DNA from 4 places in the uncultured Bacillus sp. genome. Region 2 is predicted to be linked to each of the others. Evidence: riboswitches for the same ligand, from Rfam matches in the RefSeq annotation. Region 2 holds a riboswitch; each other region holds the start of a gene.
The links. A riboswitch is a leader RNA that binds a small molecule or an ion and turns the genes downstream of it on or off. The one in region 2 is predicted to bind S-adenosylmethionine.
Positions count from the first base shown of each region.

Region 1: another riboswitch for S-adenosylmethionine. It lies ahead of metI (cystathionine gamma-synthase/O-acetylhomoserine thiolyase); the one in region 2 lies ahead of Q5C82_RS02670 (5-methyltetrahydropteroyltriglutamate--homocysteine S-methyltransferase).
Region 3: another riboswitch for S-adenosylmethionine. It lies ahead of mtnW (2,3-diketo-5-methylthiopentyl-1-phosphate enolase); the one in region 2 lies ahead of Q5C82_RS02670 (5-methyltetrahydropteroyltriglutamate--homocysteine S-methyltransferase).
Region 4: another riboswitch for S-adenosylmethionine. It lies ahead of metK (methionine adenosyltransferase); the one in region 2 lies ahead of Q5C82_RS02670 (5-methyltetrahydropteroyltriglutamate--homocysteine S-methyltransferase).

Region 1 is NZ_CATYRA010000003.1:73,900-79,247, forward strand. Features, by position in the region: gene Q5C82_RS06110 (DUF819 family protein) at 1-445, shown strand, start outside; partial or broken gene Q5C82_RS06115 (GNAT family N-acetyltransferase) at 515-1,059, shown strand; gene metC (cystathionine beta-lyase) at 1,088-2,260, opposite strand; gene metI (cystathionine gamma-synthase/O-acetylhomoserine thiolyase) at 2,253-3,374, opposite strand; SAM riboswitch class I at 3,443-3,568, opposite strand; gene Q5C82_RS06130 (esterase family protein) at 3,736-4,458, shown strand; gene Q5C82_RS06135 (YjcG family protein) at 4,495-5,010, shown strand; gene Q5C82_RS06140 (GNAT family N-acetyltransferase) at 5,015-5,348, shown strand, end outside.
Region 2 is NZ_CATYRA010000001.1:535,124-540,471, forward strand. Features, by position in the region: gene pepT (peptidase T) at 1-131, shown strand, start outside; gene Q5C82_RS02655 (hypothetical protein) at 236-361, shown strand; gene Q5C82_RS02660 (hypothetical protein) at 640-918, shown strand; gene Q5C82_RS02665 (LURP-one-related/scramblase family protein) at 1,094-1,582, shown strand; SAM riboswitch class I at 1,649-1,755, shown strand; gene Q5C82_RS02670 (5-methyltetrahydropteroyltriglutamate--homocysteine S-methyltransferase) at 1,839-2,972, shown strand; SAM riboswitch class I at 3,041-3,147, shown strand; gene Q5C82_RS02675 (5-methyltetrahydropteroyltriglutamate--homocysteine S-methyltransferase) at 3,225-4,361, shown strand; gene Q5C82_RS02680 (3-hydroxybutyrate dehydrogenase) at 4,413-5,186, opposite strand; gene Q5C82_RS02685 (3-oxoacid CoA-transferase subunit B) at 5,203-5,348, opposite strand, start outside.
Region 3 is NZ_CATYRA010000009.1:72,689-78,036, reverse strand. Features, by position in the region: gene Q5C82_RS15320 (carbon-nitrogen family hydrolase) at 1-208, opposite strand, end outside; gene mtnE (methionine-glutamine aminotransferase) at 303-1,496, shown strand; SAM riboswitch class I at 1,538-1,638, shown strand; gene mtnW (2,3-diketo-5-methylthiopentyl-1-phosphate enolase) at 1,723-2,934, shown strand; gene mtnX (2-hydroxy-3-keto-5-methylthiopentenyl-1-phosphate phosphatase) at 2,931-3,638, shown strand; gene Q5C82_RS15300 (methylthioribulose 1-phosphate dehydratase) at 3,596-4,225, shown strand; gene mtnD (acireductone dioxygenase) at 4,240-4,776, shown strand; gene Q5C82_RS15290 (YkvA family protein) at 4,820-5,140, opposite strand; gene spo0E (aspartyl-phosphate phosphatase Spo0E) at 5,343-5,348, shown strand, end outside.
Region 4 is NZ_CATYRA010000004.1:3,084-8,431, forward strand. Features, by position in the region: gene Q5C82_RS07820 (S9 family peptidase) at 1-494, shown strand, start outside; gene Q5C82_RS07825 (DUF2584 domain-containing protein) at 546-788, shown strand; gene pckA (phosphoenolpyruvate carboxykinase (ATP)) at 827-2,410, opposite strand; SAM riboswitch class I at 2,609-2,747, shown strand; gene metK (methionine adenosyltransferase) at 2,915-4,117, shown strand; gene asnB (asparagine synthase (glutamine-hydrolyzing)) at 4,266-5,348, shown strand, end outside.

The DNA.
Region 1 (5,348 bases), on a different contig from region 2:
CGGAACGCTTGGCGATCAGTATCTGATACTTACGTCTTTAACTGTTCTCATCATTTTTCTTTTCCCGCGTTTTTTTGAAAGGCTTAATGGATCTCAGGAGCTTGGAACCTTTTTGATTTATTTGTTTTTTGTAGTGATTGGCATTCCTGCAGATCTGCGCTTAATCGTTACCAATGCGCCTCTTATTCTATTATTTGTGTTTATCATTGCGATAAGCAACTTAACTATTTCCTTAGCCGTCGGAAAATTGTTCCGCGTGCGGCTTGAGGAAATTCTGCTCGCTGTCAACGCTGCGGTCGGGGGGCCAACGACCGCAGCTGCGATGGCAATTGCCAAGGGTTGGCGGGAGCTTGTCGCCCCGATCATGCTTGTCGGTACGCTCGGCTACTTAATTGGAAACTATGTCGGAACCTTTATGGGAAACTGGTTTTCTTCTTTCTTATAAAAAGGATTTTTGCAGTTTCCTGAGAATAATGTAAGAGGAATGCCAACATGAGAACGGAGAGATCAATGTATGTTAAAAGGAAATACAATTTATGTAAGACCCTTAGAAGTAAAGGATGCGGAAGAAAATCTGCGGCTGCAAAGCGAAAACCAAGATTTTTTCGAACAGTTCTCCATGATACGCGCAGACGATTATTATACGATTGAGGGTCAGAGAAAACGAATTAGAGAGTATCAGCAAAGACTGGAGAAGGATGAAGAGTATCATTTTGGCATTTTTGCAGCGTCAGATGATACATTAATCGGGACAGTTTCGCTCTTTCAAATCATCCGGGGGCGCTGCAAACTGCGTTCATCGGGTATTTTTTAGACAAAGCCCATAATGGAAAGGGCCTTATGACAGAGGCCGTCAAATTGATTGTTGATTTTGCGTTTCACGAATTGAAACTGCACCGTATTGAAGCCGGTGTGATGCCACGCAATCTCGGGTCCATGCGTGTATTGGAAAAAGCGGGATTTCATAAAGAGGGCATCGCCCGAAAAAATGTGAAAATCAACGGCGTTTGGGAGGATCATCAAGTCCTCGCGATTCTGAATCCTGATGATGAACAATAAAAGAAGCCGGGCCATCCCCGGCTTCGTTTTAACGAACCGCCACTGGCGCAATTTCTTTCAGCGCTTGTTCGAAATCACGTTCTAAATCATCTGCATGTTCGACTCCCACGCTAAGGCGAAGCAAGCCGTCTGTGATGCCGCGTTTTTCACGCTCTTCCTTAGGCATTGCCGCGTGTGACATCGTTGCCGGATAGGACAAAATCGATTCCACGGCGCCAAGACTTACAGCAAAGACCGGAAGTGATACATTCTCTACTAATTTCTTAACGGCCTCTTTGCTTTCAAGCTCAAAAGATAGCACGGCGCCCGCTCCCGTTGACTGGCTTTTATGGGTTTCGGCCCCCGGATGATCAGACAGCCCCGGATAATATACGCGTTTCACCGCCGGATGCTTCTGGAAAAATTCAGCAAGCCGCTGCGCTGTTTGGCTCGCTTTCTCTAAACGGACCTGTAATGTTTTTAATCCGCGCAGCACGAGCCAGCAATCTTGCACCCCTAGGACCGCGCCAAACGCGTTTTGCAGCTTATATAACTGCTTCCCAAGCTCATCATCCTTGACAGCAGCCAGGCCTGAGAGCACATCACTGTGTCCGCTCAAGAACTTTGTTGCACTGTGAAGCACAATATCCACGCCGAGATCAAGCGGCCGCTGCAGTGCAGGTGTCATGAATGTATTGTCCAAAAAGGTCAAACAGCCGTTTTCTTTTGCAAGCTGAACCACCGCTTGAATATCAGTAATCCCAAGTGTCGGATTTGAAGGTGTCTCCATATAAATGACCTTTGTATTCGGCTTGATATTCCGCGCCACTTCGTTACTATCCGTCATATCAACAAACGTGTGTTCAATGCCAAACCGGGTCAGCACCTCTGTTACCATGCGGAAGGTTCCTCCGTATACATCTTCTGTCACAAGAACGTGATCGCCCTGTGACAGAAGTAAAAATGCTGTTGAAATCGCAGCCATGCCTGAACTGAAAGCAAATCCTCTCGTTCCGCCTTCCAGTGCGGCAATTGTTTCTTCGAGAGCTGTTCTTGTCGGCGTTCCTGAGCGGCTGTAATCGTATGCGCCAAACTCTTCAAATGAAGATTGGTGAAAAGTCGATGCGTGCTGGATCGGTACACTGACCGCTCCTGTTGCGCCGTCTGTTTTAAATGGATTGTGCACGAGCTGGGTTTCCAGCGTCCAATTGTGATTACTCAAAAGAAACAGCTCCCTCTTTGACCTGACATAACGCTTGTTTTAGGTCTTCTTTTAAATCTTCCGCATGTTCAATTCCGACCGAAAAACGCAGCAAACGATTGCAGACCCCATTTGCGATGCGGATTTCTTCAGGAATATCCATGTGCGTCTGTGTGGCAGGGTATGTAATAAAGCTCTCCACCCCGCCGAGGCTTTCTGCGAAACAAATGGTCTTCAGCGCTTTTAAAAACGGGTTAACCCACTCTTCTTTTTGAAGACGGAAGGACAGCATGCCGCCTTTTCCGGGATACAGTACATCGGCAATTTCCTCCTGCTCTTCTAAAAACGCCGCAAGCCCCTGCGCGTTTGCCTGATGCTGGCGCATTCTGAGGCTCAGCGTTTTCATTCCTCTCATCAGAAGCCACGAATCAAACGGAGGCAGGACGGCGCCGATCGCATTTTGATGTTGAAACATTTCCTCACCAAGCTTTTCATCCTTTACAACGACAAGCCCCGCAAGCAGGTCGTTATGCCCTCCTAAATACTTGGTTGCACTGTGAATTACAATGTCTGCTCCCAGCTCAAGCGGCCGCTGCAAGACCGGTGTATAAAATGTATTATCAACGATCAGCAGAAGACCGTACTCTTTTGTAATCCGGGCGATCTTTTCAATGTCCGCCTCCTGCATAAGCGGATTTGTCGGTGTTTCTACAAACACAGCTTTTGTATTCGGCGTAATCTTAGAGCGTAAACAGTCCTCATCGCTGAAATCATCATAATGAAAGATCAATCCATATTTTTTCCATTCGTTTTCAAACAGACGGTACGTGCCGCCATATAGGTCCGATGAAACGATCAGTTCATCTCCGCTTTTAAACAGCGCCATAATCGTTTGGATGGCAGCCATTCCCGAACTGAAGGCAAGCCCTCTCGCTCCGTTTTCTAAGCTGGCGATCGCGTCCTCAACAAGCTGGCGTGTCGGATTTTTTGTGCGGACATAATCAAATCCGGTAGATTCTCCGATTCCTCTGTGGCGGTATGCTGTTGATAAATAAATAGGAGGACTCACTGTTCCCGTTACTTCGTCGCTTCGGTTCCCAATTTGGGCTAATTTCGTTTCAACGTGCTGTGACATATAGCTGACACCTTCCCTTTTCAAAATAAAAAACCCCTTCTTCATAAGAAGAAGGGGTTTAACGCTTCTTCTTATCTTCCAAGCATAAAAAACGCTTGCTGGATTTAGCACCTTGGCGTTTTGCACACATAGTGCAAAACAAGCCGGTTGCTGAGGTTTCTAAGGGCCAGTCCCTCCACCTCTCACGATAAGAAATATCGATTTCAATTTTCTGATTGTTTTATATTAGCGCAATTTGCAGTTTATTTCAACTCTTTTTTCTTCGAGTTCCGAACAGTTTAAAGAGAGAAATTTCTAATAATTCATGGTACAATAATGGAAAACAGCAAGAAAGTCTAGTGATGTCCTGGAGGAATGTATTATGGTACCGAAAAACGGCACAGTGCAAGAAAAGAAATTCTTTTCAAAAGAGCTTAACGAGGAAATGACATTGCTCGTTTATCTGCCGTCCAACTACTCCCCCCTTTATAAATACCATGTCATTATCGCGCAGGACGGCCACGATTATTTCAGGCTGGGGAGAATCGGCAGACAGGTCGAAGAATTGCTGTCCAAGCGAGAAATAGACCGGAGCATTATTATCGGTGTTCCTTATAAGGATGTAAAAGAGCGCAGAAAAACCTACCATCCGGAAGGCTCAAAATTTTCGGCGTATAAACGGTTCATCGCCCATGAGCTCGTTCCGTTTGCTGATGACGAGTATCCAACCTATCAAGTCGGCTACGGTCGGACGCTGATCGGTGATTCTCTCGGAGCGACCGTTTCTCTTATGACAGCGCTTGATTATCCGAATATGTTCGGAAATATCATCATGCAGTCTCCCTATGTTGACAAACATGTATTGGAAGCTGTGAAGCAGTCAGACGATATCACACACCTCTCTATTTATCACCAAATCGGAACAAAAGAAACTGACGTCCACACGACAGACGGAAACATTCTGGATTTTACAGAACCGAATCAGGAGCTGAAACAGCTGCTGGAGAAGAAGCTTTCCGATTATGATTTTGAACCATTTGACGGAGATCACAAATGGACATATTGGCAGCCTCTCATCACACCGGCGCTGAAAAAAATGCTTTAACACTCTATCATACTTTATTTCCAGGAGGGACATAATATGAAATACGGAATCGTTTTATTTCCATCAAAAAAACTCCAAGACCTTGCGAACTCTTACAGAAAGCGCTATGACCCGAGCTATTCCCTAATCCCGCCCCATTTGACGCTGAGAGCATCGTTTGAATGTGAAGAGGAGAAAGCGGATCAGCTTGTTTCACATCTGAGAAACATCGCAAAGGAGTCCCATCCGGTCGTTCTCAAAATGACAAAATACAGCTCATTTGCGCCTGTCAATAATGTCATTTACATCAAAGCAGAGCCGACGGAAGAATTAAAAACACTCAATGAAAAGTTATACACCGGTGTGTTGGCTGGTGAACAGGAATATAATTTCGTTCCGCATGTGACGGTCGGCCAAAATCTTTCCGACGATGAGCATTCAGATGTGCTGGGACAATTAAAAATGCAGGAAGTGTCGCATGAAGAAATCGTTGATCGTTTCCACTTGCTTTACCAGCTGGAAAATGGATCGTGGACAGTATATGAAACCTTCTTGCTAGGCGGAGGAGAATAATCCTTTGGAAGCAGTTATCGCAAAAAATGAAGAACAAATGAAAGATGCATTTCATGTAAGAGAAGAAGTCTTTGTCAAAGAACAAAACGTACCTGCTGAAGAAGAAATTGACGAACTTGAAAATGAGTCGGAGCATATCGTCGTGTATGACGGCGCAAAGCCTGTCGGCGCCGGAAGATGGCGTATGAAGGACGGCTACGGCAAGTTAGAACGGATTTGCGTATTGAAAAGCCATCGCTCCTCCGGTGTCGGCGGCATCATTATGAAGGCACTCGAAAAAGCGGCGGCAGACGGCGGCGCTTCCGGTTTCATTTTAAACGCGCAAACGCAGGCTGTGC
Region 2 (5,348 bases):
TCCCGACGCCAAACATCTTTACCGGCGGGGAAAACTTCCACGGCAAATTTGAATACATCTCAGCTGATAACATGGTAAAAGCCGTAAATGTCATCGTTGAGATTGCAAAACTGTTTGAAGAACAGGCATAATACCAAAAGCCAGTCCTAAAAAAGGACTGGTTTTTTGTGTAAAAATGAAACATTTTGAATACTTCCTCCGTAAAACAAGTATCAACAGTTGAGGAGGAAAAACAATGACAAAACATGCAATAGCTGCAAAAAGTCTATTGAAAAAATGGATGATGACCAGGCCGCTTAACATGCAAAAGAAATCGAGCCCATTTCAAAAAATCAGAAAAATGTTCAAACGCTTCTTCTGATCAGTCTTTCAAATCCACAAAACCACAATCTGCATACCCTCGTACCGCCCAAATGCTCCGTAATTTGGGTTTTTTGTGTTTGATTCCGCAAAATAGGGTATAAACCAAACAAGCAAGAAAACAGCACCCGAAAACAGGTAATTCGAATTATGAAATTTTAGGTTAAAAGTTATATAAAGGAATTTATTTTATCGTCGATAGTAACTATAGAACCAATCATCAACCAGAACAATCACCATGTTGTAAGACTATTTTCAGGTCAACAGGTTAGACTGTTTTTGAGGGGCAGTTATTTATTTTTGATCGATTTTGAATTTTTTGAATACTTTTTGACATTTTATCCGTACAATAGAGAATACCAAAACTTTTTTTGGGAGGTATGTAAAATGATCCTATTTATTATCATCGCATTATGCGGCTATCTTCTTTTTTCTTTCAGCAAGGACAATCGCCGCAAACCGCAAAAGACAAGCCCTCTGCCAGCAGCCGCACCTCATCACAACAACCTAATCGACCTTGACGCGATCCGCCAAAAACGCCGGATGCATCTTTCCTAATCCTATATTTCAAACGAAAAGGCTGCTGAATCATGCAGCCTTTTTCAATTTTAGAAACATTTATTACTCGGGAAAACAATCAGCAGGGTTTCTGATCACTAGATTTGGAACTTGAAACCTTTTTGCCGCCTGTCCGTAATCTCTTACAAGGCAAATCCAAAAGGAGATTTCAGCAATGATCGAACTATTTATGAAACAAAAAATGTTCTCGTTTAAAGATGCATTTCACATTTATGACCGAGATGAACAAGAGGCTTTCAAGGTCGAGGGCCGATTCTTTTCGTTAGGAGACTCGCTACAAATGACAGATTCATCCGGAAAAACACTCGTTTCTATCGAACAAAAAGTAATGTCTGTATTGCCGCGATACGAGATTTCAATTGGCGGGGAAACAGTTTGTGAAGTGGCGAAGAAATTAACGTTTTTCAAACCGAAATTTGAAATTTCCAAGCTTAACTGGGAAATTGACGGTGACTTGTGGAAGGATGAATTTCAACTGACGGACGGGGAGAATGTCCGTATGTCAGTGAGCAAAAAGTGGCTCAGCTGGGGTGATTCCTATCATTTGCAGATTGCAAACGAGGAAGATGTGCTGATCTGTACAGCCATTGCTATCGTGCTTGATATGGTATTATATAACGACGAAGATGAAAGTATTTTCTAAAAAATTGTTGACAATTGAGTCAAAAGTAATAATATTAAGATAATTGAAATCTGAATATGAAGATGTACCTTATCAAGAGAGGTGGAGGGACTGGCCCTATGATACCCGGCAACCGCTGTTTCATACAGAATGGTGCTAAATCCTTTAGAACATTGCGTTCTTGCAGATGAGGCGGAGATTTGATCATTCAAGCTCTTCCTTACTCAAAGGGAGAGCTTTTTTATGCTCAACACATTTCAGAAAAGAGGCGAATGACATGGCTCAACAAACAAATGTTGCAGGACAAAAAACAGAAAAACAACGCAAAGCTCCTTTCCGTGCCGATCATGTCGGCAGTTTACTGAGATCTGCTCCGGTGAAAGAAGCCCGGCAAAAAAAAGCAGCCGGCGAGATCACTGCGGATCAGCTTCGTGATATCGAAAATCAAGAAATCACTCGCATTGTAGAAAAACAAAAAGAAATCGGCCTCGATGTGGTAACAGATGGGGAATTCCGCCGATCTTGGTGGCATTACGATTTCCTGGAAGGGCTTGACGGTGTAGAAGCGTTCATCCCGGCTGAAGGGATTCAGTTCCATCATGCGAAAACAAAAGCACGCAGCATCAAAGTGACGGGAAAACTCGATTTTACGAGCCACCCAGCGCTTGCCGATTATCAATTTTTACATGAGATCGCCGGCGACGCGACACCAAAATTGACGATTCCGAGCCCGAATATGCTGTTTTTCGGTGAAAAGGCGGATAAAGGGATTTATGACGACCAAGAGGAATATTTTCATGATCTGGCCCAAACGTACAAAAAAGCAATTAAAGCCTTCTATGATGCTGGATGCCGCTATCTTCAGCTTGATGATACGTCATGGTCTCTCTTCTTTGAGGAAAAAGGCAGAGAGGTCGTCCGGGCGCTTGGCGGTGATCCAGAAACATTGCCTGCCTTATTCGCCAAAACGATTAACGATGCAGTAGCAGACCGTCCTGATGATTTAGCAATCACGATGCACATTTGCCGCGGCAACTTCCGTTCAACTTGGGCGGCATCAGGAGGCTACGATGCTGTAGCGGAAATAATTTTGGACGGCTTAAATCTGGATGGGCTGTTCTTAGAATACGATGATGACCGCTCCGGAAATTTTGATCCGCTCCGTTTCGTGAAACGCAAAAATCTGCAAATTGTGCTTGGCTTGATTACATCCAAATACGGTGAGCTTGAAAATCCTGAGGATGTGAAACGCCGAATCAATGAAGCGGCACGCTTTGTCAGCCTGGATCAGCTGTGCCTCAGCCCGCAGTGCGGTTTCGCCTCTACTGAAGAAGGAAATCTTTTGACAGAGGAGCAGCAATGGGCGAAGCTGCGCCATGTCATCGACATCGCCAACGATGTGTGGAGATAATCTATCATTGACAGAAACGAAAAAAGTGTGAATAATATATGCTATCAGAAAATTTCATAAAAAGGTTTTCCTTATCAAGAGAGGTGGAGGGACTGGCCCTGCGATACCCGGCAACCGCTGTTTAACAGAATGGTGCTAAATCCTTTAGAGCAATGATTGCTCTTGAAGATAAGGTTGAGATTGTCACACAAGCTCTTCCTTATCCAAAGGAAGAGCTTTTTTATATTCGAATGGAAAGAAGGAATGGACAACATGCCACAACAAACAACACCCGCAGAACAAAAATCACTTCAAAGAAAAAAACCGCCGTTTCACGCGGATCAAGTTGGAAGCCTGCTGAGATCTGAGCCTGTTAAAAAAGCGCGGCTGCAAAAAGCGGCCGGCGAGATTACGGCTGAGCAGCTTCGCCAAATCGAAAACGATGAAATCATCCGCATTGTGGAAAAACAGAAGGAAACCGGCCTGAACGTCGTGACAGACGGTGAATTCCGCAGAGCATGGTGGCATTTTGATTTCCTGGAAAACCTGGATGGCGTTGAGCCGTTTACTCCTGAGCAGGGCATTCAATTCCATAATGTACAGACAAAAGCACGAGGCATAAAAGTCACCGGTGATATCGACTTTTCAACTCACCCAATGCTTGAAGATTACTCATTTCTCCATAGCATTGCCGGTGACGCTACGCCAAAGATGACGATCCCAAGCCCGAATATGCTGTTTTTCCGCGGAAAGCTGGAAAAGGACGCATACAAAAACGACTATCACCTTTTCCAGCACGATGTATCCAAAGCATATAAAAAAGCGATTCAAGCGTTTTATGACAGAGGCTGCCGCTACCTCCAGCTTGATGATACAGCATGGGCTGTTTTCTTATCTGAAAAAGGCTTAAAACAAATCGAAGCGTTCGGAACAACGCCTGACGAGCTTCGCCAGCTGTTTGCGAAATCCATTAACGACGCGATTGCAGACCGTCCGGATGACTTGACCGTAACAATGCATATTTGCCGCGGCAACTTCCAGTCCACTTGGACAGCGGAAGGCGGCTATGACGCAGCAGCCGAAACCATTTTTGACGGCTTGAACCTGGACGGGCTTTTCCTAGAGTATGATGATTCACGCTCAGGCGGATTTGAACCACTCCGTTATGTGAAGCGCTCTGATCTTCAGCTTGTCCTTGGCTTAGTGACATCTAAATTCGGTGAGCTTGAACATCCAGACGATGTAAAACGCCGTATCGAAGAAGCGTCCCGCTATGTGAGCTTAGACCAGCTTTGCCTCAGCCCTCAATGCGGATTCGCTTCAACTGAGGAAGGCAACAAGCTGACTGAAGAACAGCAATGGGCGAAGCTTCGCCATGTGGTTGAGATCGCTAACGATGTTTGGAAATAAGCAAAGAAAAAACACACTTGATTCCCTGGCGGAGCAAGTGTGTTTTTTATGTTATTGAGCGGTGTAGCCCCCATCAAGGACGACAGCCTGCCCGGTGATACCCTTTGCTTTCTCGCTTGCCAAAAACACCGCATAATCCGCGATTTCCTTGACGGAAAGCAATCGTTTTTGCGGCACAAGCGGGAAAATGACCTGTTCAAGCACGGAGTCGTAAGGGACATTTCTCGTTTTTGAAAGATCGCTCAGCTGATTGCGGACAAGCTTTGTATCGACATATCCCGGACAGAGCGCGTTGACTGTAATGCCGTGGGGCGCGCCTTCCAGCGCCCCGACCTTTGTCAGTCCAATGACACCGTGCTTAGCGCTATTATAAGCGGATTTTCCCGCAAAGCCGACTAAACCATTAACAGACGAGATATTAATGATTCTGCCAAACTTCTGTTTTTTCATGATCGGAAAAACATGCTTCATCGCGATGAAGGGCGCCGTCAGCATGACTTTGATCAGCTGTTCAAAGGTTTCTGTTGGAAACTCTTCAATCGGGGCGATGTGCTGAATACCGGCATTGTTCACCAAAATATCCAAGCGGCTGTATCGTTTTTGGATGGCGTTTACCGTATCAGCGACTTGCGCTTCCTTTGTCACATCACACGGAATGGCTGCTGCGTCAAAACCTTCTTCTGCAAGCTTGGAAGCGGCCTTTTCGCATGCTTCCTGATGAAGGTCCGAAACGATGACGCTAGCTCCTTCACGGGCGAACTCCCTCGCGATTTCGAATCCGATTCCGCCGGCTGCCCCAGTCACCAAGGCGACTTGTTTTTTCATGTCAAACACCTTCCCATTAAGAATTTTGTTTGATCACAGACTGGCTTACAGCGAAATCAGCTTCTGTTTTTTCATAAACCTCTTCAATTGTGACACCTTCCTGAAGTTCAGACAGTGTCATGGGGCCGTTATCAAAATCAAAAACAGCCAAATCCGTAATCA
Region 3 (5,348 bases), on a different contig from region 2:
TTTGCAGCCAGCTCTGAGCAGAATGCCCGTCTTCATCAGCGAGCTTATCAAGGTTGGCCAAGTCATATCCGGTCGTCCATAATTCAGGAAGAACAAGAACATCAGCATGTTTGCTTTCTTTTTCAATCAAAAATTCAGCCTTTTTTATATTTTCCGAAGGTTTACCGTATGAAATATCAAATTGAAGACAAGATATCGTCCATTTCATCTTTTTAACACCCCAAATTTTTCTTTACTTTTTTCATTTAACCATATATGATGATGGACTATCATTTCAAGATTTTTTTAGAAGGTGAGAATAGATGAAATTTGAACAGTCTCATGTATTGAAGGAATTGCCTAAACAATTCTTCGCTTCTTTGGTGCAGAAAGTGAACCGAAAGCTCTCAGAAGGACACGACGTTATCAATCTCGGACAGGGAAATCCGGATCAGCCGACTCCGGAACATATCGTCGAGGAAATGAAACGAGCCGTTGCTGATCCTGAAAATCATAAATATTCGTCTTTTCGCGGCTCATACAGCCTGAAATCAGCCGCAGCAGCATTTTATAAGCGAGAATACGGCATTGATCTTGACCCAGAAACTGAAGTCGCTGTATTATTCGGCGGGAAAGCCGGTCTGGTCGAGCTCCCGCAATGCTTGTTGAATCCAGGTGATACGATTTTAGTTCCGGATCCGGGCTATCCTGATTACTGGTCAGGTGTTACACTTGCGAAAGCGAAGATGGAAATGATGCCGCTCGTAAAGGATAGGGCGTTTCTTCCTGATTACAGCAGTATCGCCGCTGAAGTGAGGGAACAGGCGAAATTGATGTATTTGAATTATCCGAATAATCCGACTGGGGCTGTTGCTACCTCCGAGTTTTTTGAAGAAACCGTGAGTTTTGCGAAAGAGAACGGAATCTGTGTCGTTCACGATTTTGCTTACGGCGCTGTAGGATTTGACGGCTGCAAGCCGTTAAGCTTTTTGCAGACTGAAGGTGCGAAGGATATCGGAATTGAAATTTACACGCTGTCAAAAACGTATAACATGGCAGGGTGGCGGGTCGGCTTCGCTGTCGGTAACGCTTCGGTCATTGAAGCGATCAATCTTTATCAAGACCATATGTTTGTCAGTCTTTTCAGAGCGACTCAGGAGGCTGCAACGAAGGCACTGCTAGCTGATCAGACGTGTGTAGCGGAGCAAAATGCCCGATATGAGAGCAGGCGAAACGCTTGGATTGCGGCATGCCGGGAAATCGGCTGGGATGTGACAGCTCCTGCAGGTTCATTTTTTGCATGGCTGCCTGTGCCTGAAGACTATACTTCCGAGCAGTTCTCAGACCTTTTGCTCGAAAAAGCGAATGTGGCGGTTGCGGCTGGAAACGGCTTCGGTGAATATGGCGAGGGCTACGTCAGAGTCGGACTGCTGACAAGTGAAGAAAGACTCAAAGAAGCCGCTTATCGAATTGGGAAGCTGAACCTGTTTACCCAAAAAAGCATTGACAAGATCTGATAACGATGGGATAATTCAAAATAATTTATAAAATCTATATTTTCTTATCAAGAGCAGGCAGAGGGACGAGCCCGATGAAGCCCGGCAACCGACTTATAAAGCACGGTGCTAATTCTTGCAGCTGGCGGCTGAGAGATAAGATTCGGACGAGAAACGAAACCTCTTTAGACGCGATTGCTGTTTGAAGAGGTTTTTTTATATGGATGAAAATGAAAGGAGCTCTGGCATGAGTGAGTTAATAGCAACTTATCTCCTGACCGAACCGGGAGCCGATACAGAGAAGAAAGCAGAACAAATCGCAACAGGATTGACAGTAGGCTCATGGACAGATCTGCCCCTTGTGAAACATGAGCAAATGCAAAAGCACAAGGGACGGGTGATAAGGGTAGAGGAAAGAGAGGGAACTCCTGCAAAACAAGCGGTGATCACAATTGCCTATCCTGAAATCAATTTCTCTCAGGATATTCCGGCTTTGCTGACAACAGTGTTTGGCAAGCTGTCGCTGGACGGAAAAATCAAATTACTCGACCTTCACTTCTCTGAAGCATTTAAGTGCACGCTGCCGGGACCGAAGTTTGGTGTATACGGCATTCGGAAGCTGCTGGGAGAGTTTGAGAGACCGCTGTTAATGAGCATATTTAAAGGGGTTATCGGAAGGGACCTGAGTGATATTAAAGAACAGCTCAGACAGCAGGCGCTGGGCGGAGTTGATTTGATTAAGGACGATGAAATTTTCTTTGAGACAGGTCTGGCGCCTTTTGAAACAAGAATTACAGAAGGAAAGCAAATATTGAAAGAAACGTATGAGCAAACCGGGCATAAAACGCTGTATGCGGTCAATTTGACTGGACGTACGGCTGATCTGAAAGACAAAGCGAGACGCGCTGCCGAATTGGGAGCGGATGCGCTTTTGTTTAATGTCTTCGCTTACGGCTTGGACGTCATGCAAAGCCTAGCGGAAGATCCTGAAATCGCAATCCCGATTATGGCACATCCAGCTGTCAGCGGGGCGTTTACGTCTTCTCCGTTCTACGGATTTTCTCACGCTCTTTTGCTCGGAAAATTGAACCGGTATTGCGGTGCTGACTTTAGTCTCTTCCCATCTCCATACGGTTCGGTTGCGCTTCCAAAAGAAGATGCGCTGGCGATTCACGAAGAATGTGTGAGAGAGGATGCCTTTAACCAAACATTTGCCGTTCCGTCAGCAGGCATTCATCCCGGTATGGTTCCACTTTTAATGCGGGATTTCGGTATAGATCATATTATTAACGCCGGGGGAGGCGTACACGGACATCCGAACGGTGCCCAAGGCGGGGGCAAAGCGTTCAGAGCCATAATTGATGCGGTCTTAGAAGCCCAGCCGATAGATGAAAAAGCTGAACAATGCAAGGATCTAAAGCTTGCCCTTGATAAATGGGGAAAGGTTGAAGCTGTATGACGACTCGAAAGCCTTTAATTATTTGTGATTTTGACGGAACCATCACGATGAACGACAACATTATAAGCATCATGAAAACATTTGCTCCACCGGAGTGGACGGCATTAAAAGACGGCGTATTATCCAAAACGCTGTCGATAAAGGAAGGTGTCGGACGGATGTTCGGCCTTCTGCCAAGCAGATTAAAAGAAGAGATTACAAGATATGTATTGGAAGATGCAAAAATTAGGGAAGGCTTTCGGGAATTTGTAGCGTTTGTCAAGGAGCATGAGCTTCCGTTTTATATCGTAAGCGGAGGAATGGACTTTTTTGTGTATCCTTTGCTTGAAGGCATTGTGGAGAAAGACCATATTTATTGCAACCATGCTTCATTTGACAGTGACTATATTCATATTGACTGGCCTCATTCTTGCAAAGGGACTTGCAGAAATCAATGCGGGTGCTGCAAGCCGTCAGTGATACATGAACTCGCTGAACCGAACCAATATATCATCATGATCGGTGATTCGGTTACAGATGTGGAGGCGGCAAAGCTGTCTGACCTTTGCTTTGCAAGGGATTATTTATTAAACGAATGCCGGGAGCGGAACCTGAATTATCTCCCGTATCAAGATTTTTATGAGATAAGAAAAGATATTGAGAATGTAACGGAGGTACAGGAATGGCTGCAAAACAAGAACGCTGGAGAGAACTTGCTGAAGTAAAACGGGAATTGGCAGAAAGAGATTGGTTTCCGGCGACTAGCGGCAATCTGTCTATTAAGGTTTCTGATGAGCCTTTAACATTTCTTGTAACCGCAAGCGGAAAAGATAAACGAAAAGAAACGGATGAAGATTTTCTGCTGGTGGATCTAAACGGAGAGCCGGCCGAAAGCGGGCATTCTCTGAAACCGTCAGCGGAAACGCTTTTGCATACACATTTGTACAACAAAACCAATGCCGGATGCTGCCTGCATGTTCATACGGTAAACAATAATGTGATCTCAGAGCTATACGGAGATCAAAAGAAAATCACATTCAGAGGCCAGGAAATAATAAAAGCGCTCGGCTTGTGGGAAGAGAATGCAGAAGTGACCATTCCGATCATTGAAAATCCGGCTCATATTCCGACGCTCGCGGCACTGTTTGCGGAAGAGATTTCAGAAGATTCAGGAGCTGTTCTGATCCGAAATCACGGTATTACCGCTTGGGGAAGAACAGCATTTGAAGCAAAAAAAGTACTTGAAGCATATGAATTTTTGTTCAGCTACCATTTGAAATTGAAAACACTCCAGCACCAGCTGGTTAAATAAAAGGAGGAACTGAAATGGCAACAATTCGTATTCATGATGAGGCAAATACAACGATTGAAAATCAAGAGGAAGTAGCAAGTTTTCTGGACAGTCAAGAGGTTATTTATGAGCAATGGGATATCGCGAAGCTCCCGGAACAGCTTTCAGAGAAATATGATCTGACAGAAGAAGAAAAACAGCAAATCCTTAATACCTTTGAAACTGAAATTAAAGATATCTCAGCCCGCCGCGGATACAAAGCACAGGATGTTATTTCTTTGTCAGACAGCAATCCGAAACTTGATGAACTGCTTGAGAACTTTAAAAGAGAGCATCACCATACAGACGATGAGGTCCGTTTTATCGTAAGCGGACACGGCATTTTTGTCATTCAGGGCAAGGATGGCACGTTTTTTGATGTCCGTTTAAACCCTGGAGATTTAATCTCCGTGCCTGAAAATATTCGCCATTACTTCACACTCCAGGAGGACCGCAAAGTTGTCGCGGTAAGAATCTTTGTCACAACTGAAGGCTGGGTTCCAATTTATGAAAAAGACAGCGTGAATCAATAAGCAGGATAAGCCCCGTTCGAAGAAAGAACGGGGCTTTTTATATTTATTGCAAACGCCATTTTTCATATTGTGACATTTCTTTTTTAATCAGCATCCAAATCAAACCTAAAACAGCTGCATCGTCAATGATCCCAAGACCAAGTATAACATCTGGAATGATATCGAGCGGCATGGCGATATATAAGATGGCAGCAGTTAGAAGAAAAAGCGTTTTAACCTGGGAACGGGGATAGTCACCGTTTCTCCAATCGCGAAGCATCTGAAAAAAAATAGTGATGTACTGGATACATTTTTTTCGGTTTTTTCTTTTTAACATCGCTTTTCCGCCTGCAGCTCCGAGAATCATTGCTTTCTTTTTCTTCATCGGGCATACCTCCTGTCTGACGGCGTGTTTAAGATATTCTTCACCTGGGTATTGTTCTTCTAATCCTATCAATATATCTATTATACCTGAAAAAATAACTTATTTAATGAAAATATGTTTACAAATAAAGTATAATCTGTAATAATGCACAATAACCCAATCAAACTTGTTTCCTATTTCTTAGCGGCGAGGGGTGAAGTGAATGGGC
Region 4 (5,348 bases), on a different contig from region 2:
ACCGGGAAGATGCTTTTTCCGCTTTTCGCCTGCTTCAGCAGCATCCAAATGTCAAGAAGGACAGAATCCATATCTTCGGTTTTTCCCGCGGCGGAATTATGGGAATGCTCACTGCGATTGAAATGGGCCGGCATGCTGCTTCATTCGTTTCCTGGGGAGGCGTCAGCGATATGAACCTTACATATGAGGAGCGGCAGGATTTGCGGCGAATGATGAAAAGAGTCATCGGCGGAACGCCGAAGAAGGTGCCTGAGGAATACAAATGGAGAACACCGTTTGACCAAGTAAATAAAATTCAGGCACCTGTGCTATTAATCCATGGAGAAAAAGACCAAAACGTTTCGATTCAGCATTCCTATTTATTTGAAGAGAAGCTAAAACAGCTGCATAAGCCGGTGGAGACATGGTACTACAGTAAATTCACACATTATTTCCCGCCAAAAGAAAACCGGCGTATCGTGCGGCAGCTCACGCAATGGATGAAAAACCGCTGACGGTGAAATATGTTATGATAAAGAAAAAAGAGAACGAAAGGGGATTTCACTTTGGGAATGCCTGTTGAATTTAATACACTGATTGTGACAAAAGGAAAAGAAGTTCGCATAGATGAAAATATATTCACGTTAGAGAAAGACGGATACCGTGTGTATCCGATGGAGATTCCGATGGATGTGCGCAAAACAAAGTTCGGCGAAAAGTCAGGCACAGCTGAAGTGCAGAAACTTCAATGGGAAGACGGCCGGACCATCATTACGTACAAGCTGACTTCTTTGCATTCTGTCAATTAAAACAAGCCAAGAGCGTAATTGCTCTTGGCTTTTGCTTTTTAAACGAGAGGGCCGCCTGCCAGTGCAATGGCATCTGTATGTGCGAATTTTTTAAAATTCTCTTTGAATTCATTTGCGAGGTAGAGAGCCTTTTCTCTGTATTCTTTCTTGTTGCTCCACGTGTTTTCAGGCTGAAGGATATGATCAGGAACGCCAGGAACATGGACCGGTATATGCAGGCCGAAAATATCGTCAGTCATCATTTCTGTATCCTCTAATTTGCCTTCAATCGCTGCTTTGACCATCGCTCTCGTGTAAGAAAGCTTCATGCGTTCGCCTGTACCGTAGCCGCCGCCGGTCCAGCCGGTATTGACCAAGAAAACGTCTGCGCCGTGTTCATCGATCTTTTTGCCGAGCATTTCAGCATAGACATGAGCAGGAAGCGGCAGGAACGGTGAGCCGAAGCATGTGGAAAACGTCGTCTCAGGAGACGTCACACCGCGTTCGGTTCCGGCTAGCTTACTCGTATAACCGCTCAAGAAATGATACATCGCCTGCTCCTTCGTCAGTTTGCTAATCGGGGGCAAGACTCCGAATGCATCAGCCGTCAAAAATACAATTGCTGACGGGTGGTCTGCCATGCTTGGTGTCACGATGTTGTCAATCATATGAATCGGGTAAGCCGCACGCGTGTTTTCGGTATAGAAGGAATCATCATAATTGGCTTCGCGTGTATCTTCATCAACAACAACATTTTCGAGAACAGACCCGAAGCGGATCGCGTTAAAGATCTGAGGTTCCTTTTCTTCGCTTAAATGAATACACTTGGCGTAGCATCCGCCTTCAATATTAAAGACGCCTGTGTCAGACCATCCGTGTTCATCATCGCCGATCAGTTTGCGGTCAGCATCGGCTGAAAGAGTGGTCTTGCCTGTTCCAGACAGTCCGAAGAAAAGGGCAACATCGCCTTTTTCACCGACATTGGCAGAGCAATGCATGGATAAAATATCTCTTTCAGGGAGCAGGAAATTCATAATGGAGAAGATGGACTTCTTCATTTCTCCGGCATACTCTGTTCCGCCGATTAAAATCGTCCGCTTTTCGAAAGAGACAATAATAAAGGTTTCGGAATGTGTGCCGTCTGTTTTTGGATCTGCTTTGAAATGCGGAGCAGAAAGAATGGTAAACGGTTGTTCAACTGTTTTCTTATCATTGCCTTCTGGGCGGATAAACAGCTGTCTGGCGAATAAATTGTGCCATGCGAACTCATTTACGACAGTGATCGGCAGTCTGTATTTTTCATCTGCGCCGGCAAATCCTTCGAAAACAAACAGCTCATCCCGCTGTTTCAGATAGCTGACAACTTTCGTGTACAGCCGCTCAAACGCTTCTTCTGAAATCGGCTGATTCACCGTACCCCAATCGATCTTATTTATCGTGCTTTCTTCCTCCACGATAAATTTGTCATTAGGTGAGCGTCCTGTATAAGCGCCTGTTGTCGCCCGAACAGCACCCGTAGAAGTTAAAATGCCTTCGTTCCGGGAAAGTACTTTTTCTGTAAGCTGCGCTGCTGATAAATTATGACGCACATTTGGGCTTGTTAATAAGGCTTGTAAATCAGCGGTTAAATCAACTGAGTTCATATGAAACCTTCCTTTATCGTTTTTTGTGTTTTGCTAATTGTGAATTAGTATAACATATATTTTCAAATAGTCTATACTATTTATCGTTTTTTTGTGTGTGCGTTTTCCAATGTTTTCCCTCGATATAGGTGCCTATTTCTTCTGAATCATATTGACATTGCAAACCCTTTTACGATAAGATATTTCATTGAGCGGATACTCTTATCCCGAGCTGGCGGAGGGACAGGCCCTATGAAGCCCAGCAACCGGTTTCTCTGTTATTTATTATGTTTAACTGTGTGAGACAACCAAGGTGCTAACCTGTTGCAAGGTTGTATGATTCCTTGAGCGATAAGAGTGAAAGGCACAAAGACCAAACCCTTTCCTCGATGGAAAAGGTTTTTTTATTTCATAAATATGCCAATTAACATTCTCTAATATAACGTTACATTGTATAAGAGGGAGCGAGTTCCGTATCATATATACAAGGTCTTTCGGGAGGCCTTGTGCAGGAGGAAGCAAATCATGAGTAAAAATCGTCGTTTATTTACATCAGAATCTGTTACGGAGGGGCATCCGGATAAAATCTGTGACCAGATTTCTGACAGCATTTTAGATGAAATTTTAAAGAAAGACCCTAACGCGCGTGTTGCTTGTGAGACGTCTGTGACAACTGGTTTGGTGCTTGTCAGCGGAGAAATCACAACATCTACGTATGTTGACATTCCGAAAACGGTTCGTCAAACCATTAAAGAAATCGGATACACACGTGCGAAATACGGATTTGATGCGGAAACTTGTGCGGTTTTAACATCAATTGACGAGCAGTCTGCTGATATCGCAATGGGTGTAGACCAAGCGCTTGAAGCCCGTGAAGGCACAATGAGCGACGAAGAAATTGAAGCGATCGGTGCGGGTGACCAAGGTTTAATGTTCGGTTACGCGTGCAACGAAACGAAAGAGCTTATGCCTCTTCCAATTTCACTTGCTCATAAATTAGCCCGCCGCCTGAGTGAAGTCCGTAAAGAAGATATTCTTCCGTACCTTCGCCCTGACGGCAAAACACAGGTAACGGTTGAGTACGATGAAAATAACAAACCTGTCCGCATTGACGCGATTGTTATTTCAACTCAGCACCACCCTGAAATTACGCTTGAGCAAATCCAGCGCAACATCAAAGAACATGTGATCAATCCGGTTGTTCCTAAAGAGCTGATTGATGAAGAAACAAAGTATTTCATCAACCCTACAGGACGTTTCGTAATCGGAGGTCCTCAAGGGGATGCGGGACTAACAGGACGCAAAATCATCGTTGATACGTACGGCGGCTATGCACGCCATGGCGGAGGAGCGTTCTCAGGTAAGGATGCAACGAAGGTAGACCGTTCTGCAGCTTACGCAGCGAGATACGTTGCGAAAAACATCGTTGCGGCTGAGCTTGCTGATTCTTGCGAAGTACAGCTTGCTTACGCGATCGGTGTTGCACAGCCTGTATCAATCTCAATCAACACATTCGGTTCCGGAAAAGCTTCTGAGGAAAAACTGATTGAAGTTGTTCGCAATAACTTTGATTTACGACCTGCCGGCATTATCAAAATGCTTGATTTACGCCGTCCGATCTACAAACAAACTGCTGCGTACGGCCACTTTGGACGCCACGATGTTGATCTTCCGTGGGAACGTACAGACAAGGCGGAGCAGCTGCGTAAAGAAGCGTTAGGAGAATAACTTTATAGCCGCTTACTGGTTAAGCGGCTTTCCCTTTTTCACGTTGTATTCATGTTTATTTTTTTACATAACCGTGAAACCAAATACTATTCACAGCGTCTATAAATAGGGGTTCAATGATGACAATTTTAATTATGGAGGCAATACTATGTGTGGATTTGTCGGGGTTTTTAACAAGCATCCGTTAGCTCAAACCGCTGATCAAGAAGAACTAATCAAACAAATGAACCAAATGATCGTTCACCGCGGTCCTGACAGTGATGGATATTTCCATGATGAGCACGTTGGATTCGGATTCAGACGGCTCAGCATTATTGATGTAGAAAATGGCGGACAGCCTTTATCATATGAAGATGAAACATATTGGATTATCTTTAACGGAGAAATCTATAACTATATTGAACTGAGAGAAGAACTTGAAGCAAAGGGGTACACATTCAACACGGATTCGGACACAGAGGTTCTTCTTGCGACTTACCGTCACTATAAAGAAGAAGCGGCGTCCAAACTCCGCGGTATGTTTGCCTTTCTGATTTGGAATAAAAACGATCATGTGCTTTATGGAGCAAGAGATCCATTCGGCATTAAACCGTTGTACTACACAACGATCAATGATCAGGTTTATTTTGCCTCAGAGAGAAAAAGTTTAATGGTTGCTCAGAATGATATTGAAATAGATAAAGAGGCATTACAGCAGTACATGTCTTTCCAATTCGTTCCTGAACCAAGCACGCTTGATGCCGATGTGAAAAAAGTAGAGCCGGGTTCCCAGTTCACAATCCGCCCGGACGGCGATATCACATTCAAAACGTATTTCAAAGCGAACTTTAAGCCAGTTCAAACTGAAGAAGATAAGCTTGTAAAAGAAGTCAGAGACGCGATCTATGACTCTGTAAACGTTCATATGAGAAGTGACGTTCCTGTCGGTTCATTCCTGTCTGGCGGAATTGATTCTTCCTTTATTGTATCCGTTGCGAAGGAATTTCATCCAAGCTTAAAAACATTCTCTGTCGGATTTGAACAGCAGGGCTTCAGTGAAGTCGATGTAGCGAAAGAAACTGCAGCGGCACTTGGCATTGAAAATATCAGCAAAGTCATTTCGCCTGAGGAATACATGAACGAGCTTCCGAAGATCGTATGGCATTTTGATGATCCGCTTGCTGATCCGGCAGCGATTCCATTGTACTTTGTTGCAAAAGAAGCGAAAAAACATGTAACGGTTGCTTTATCA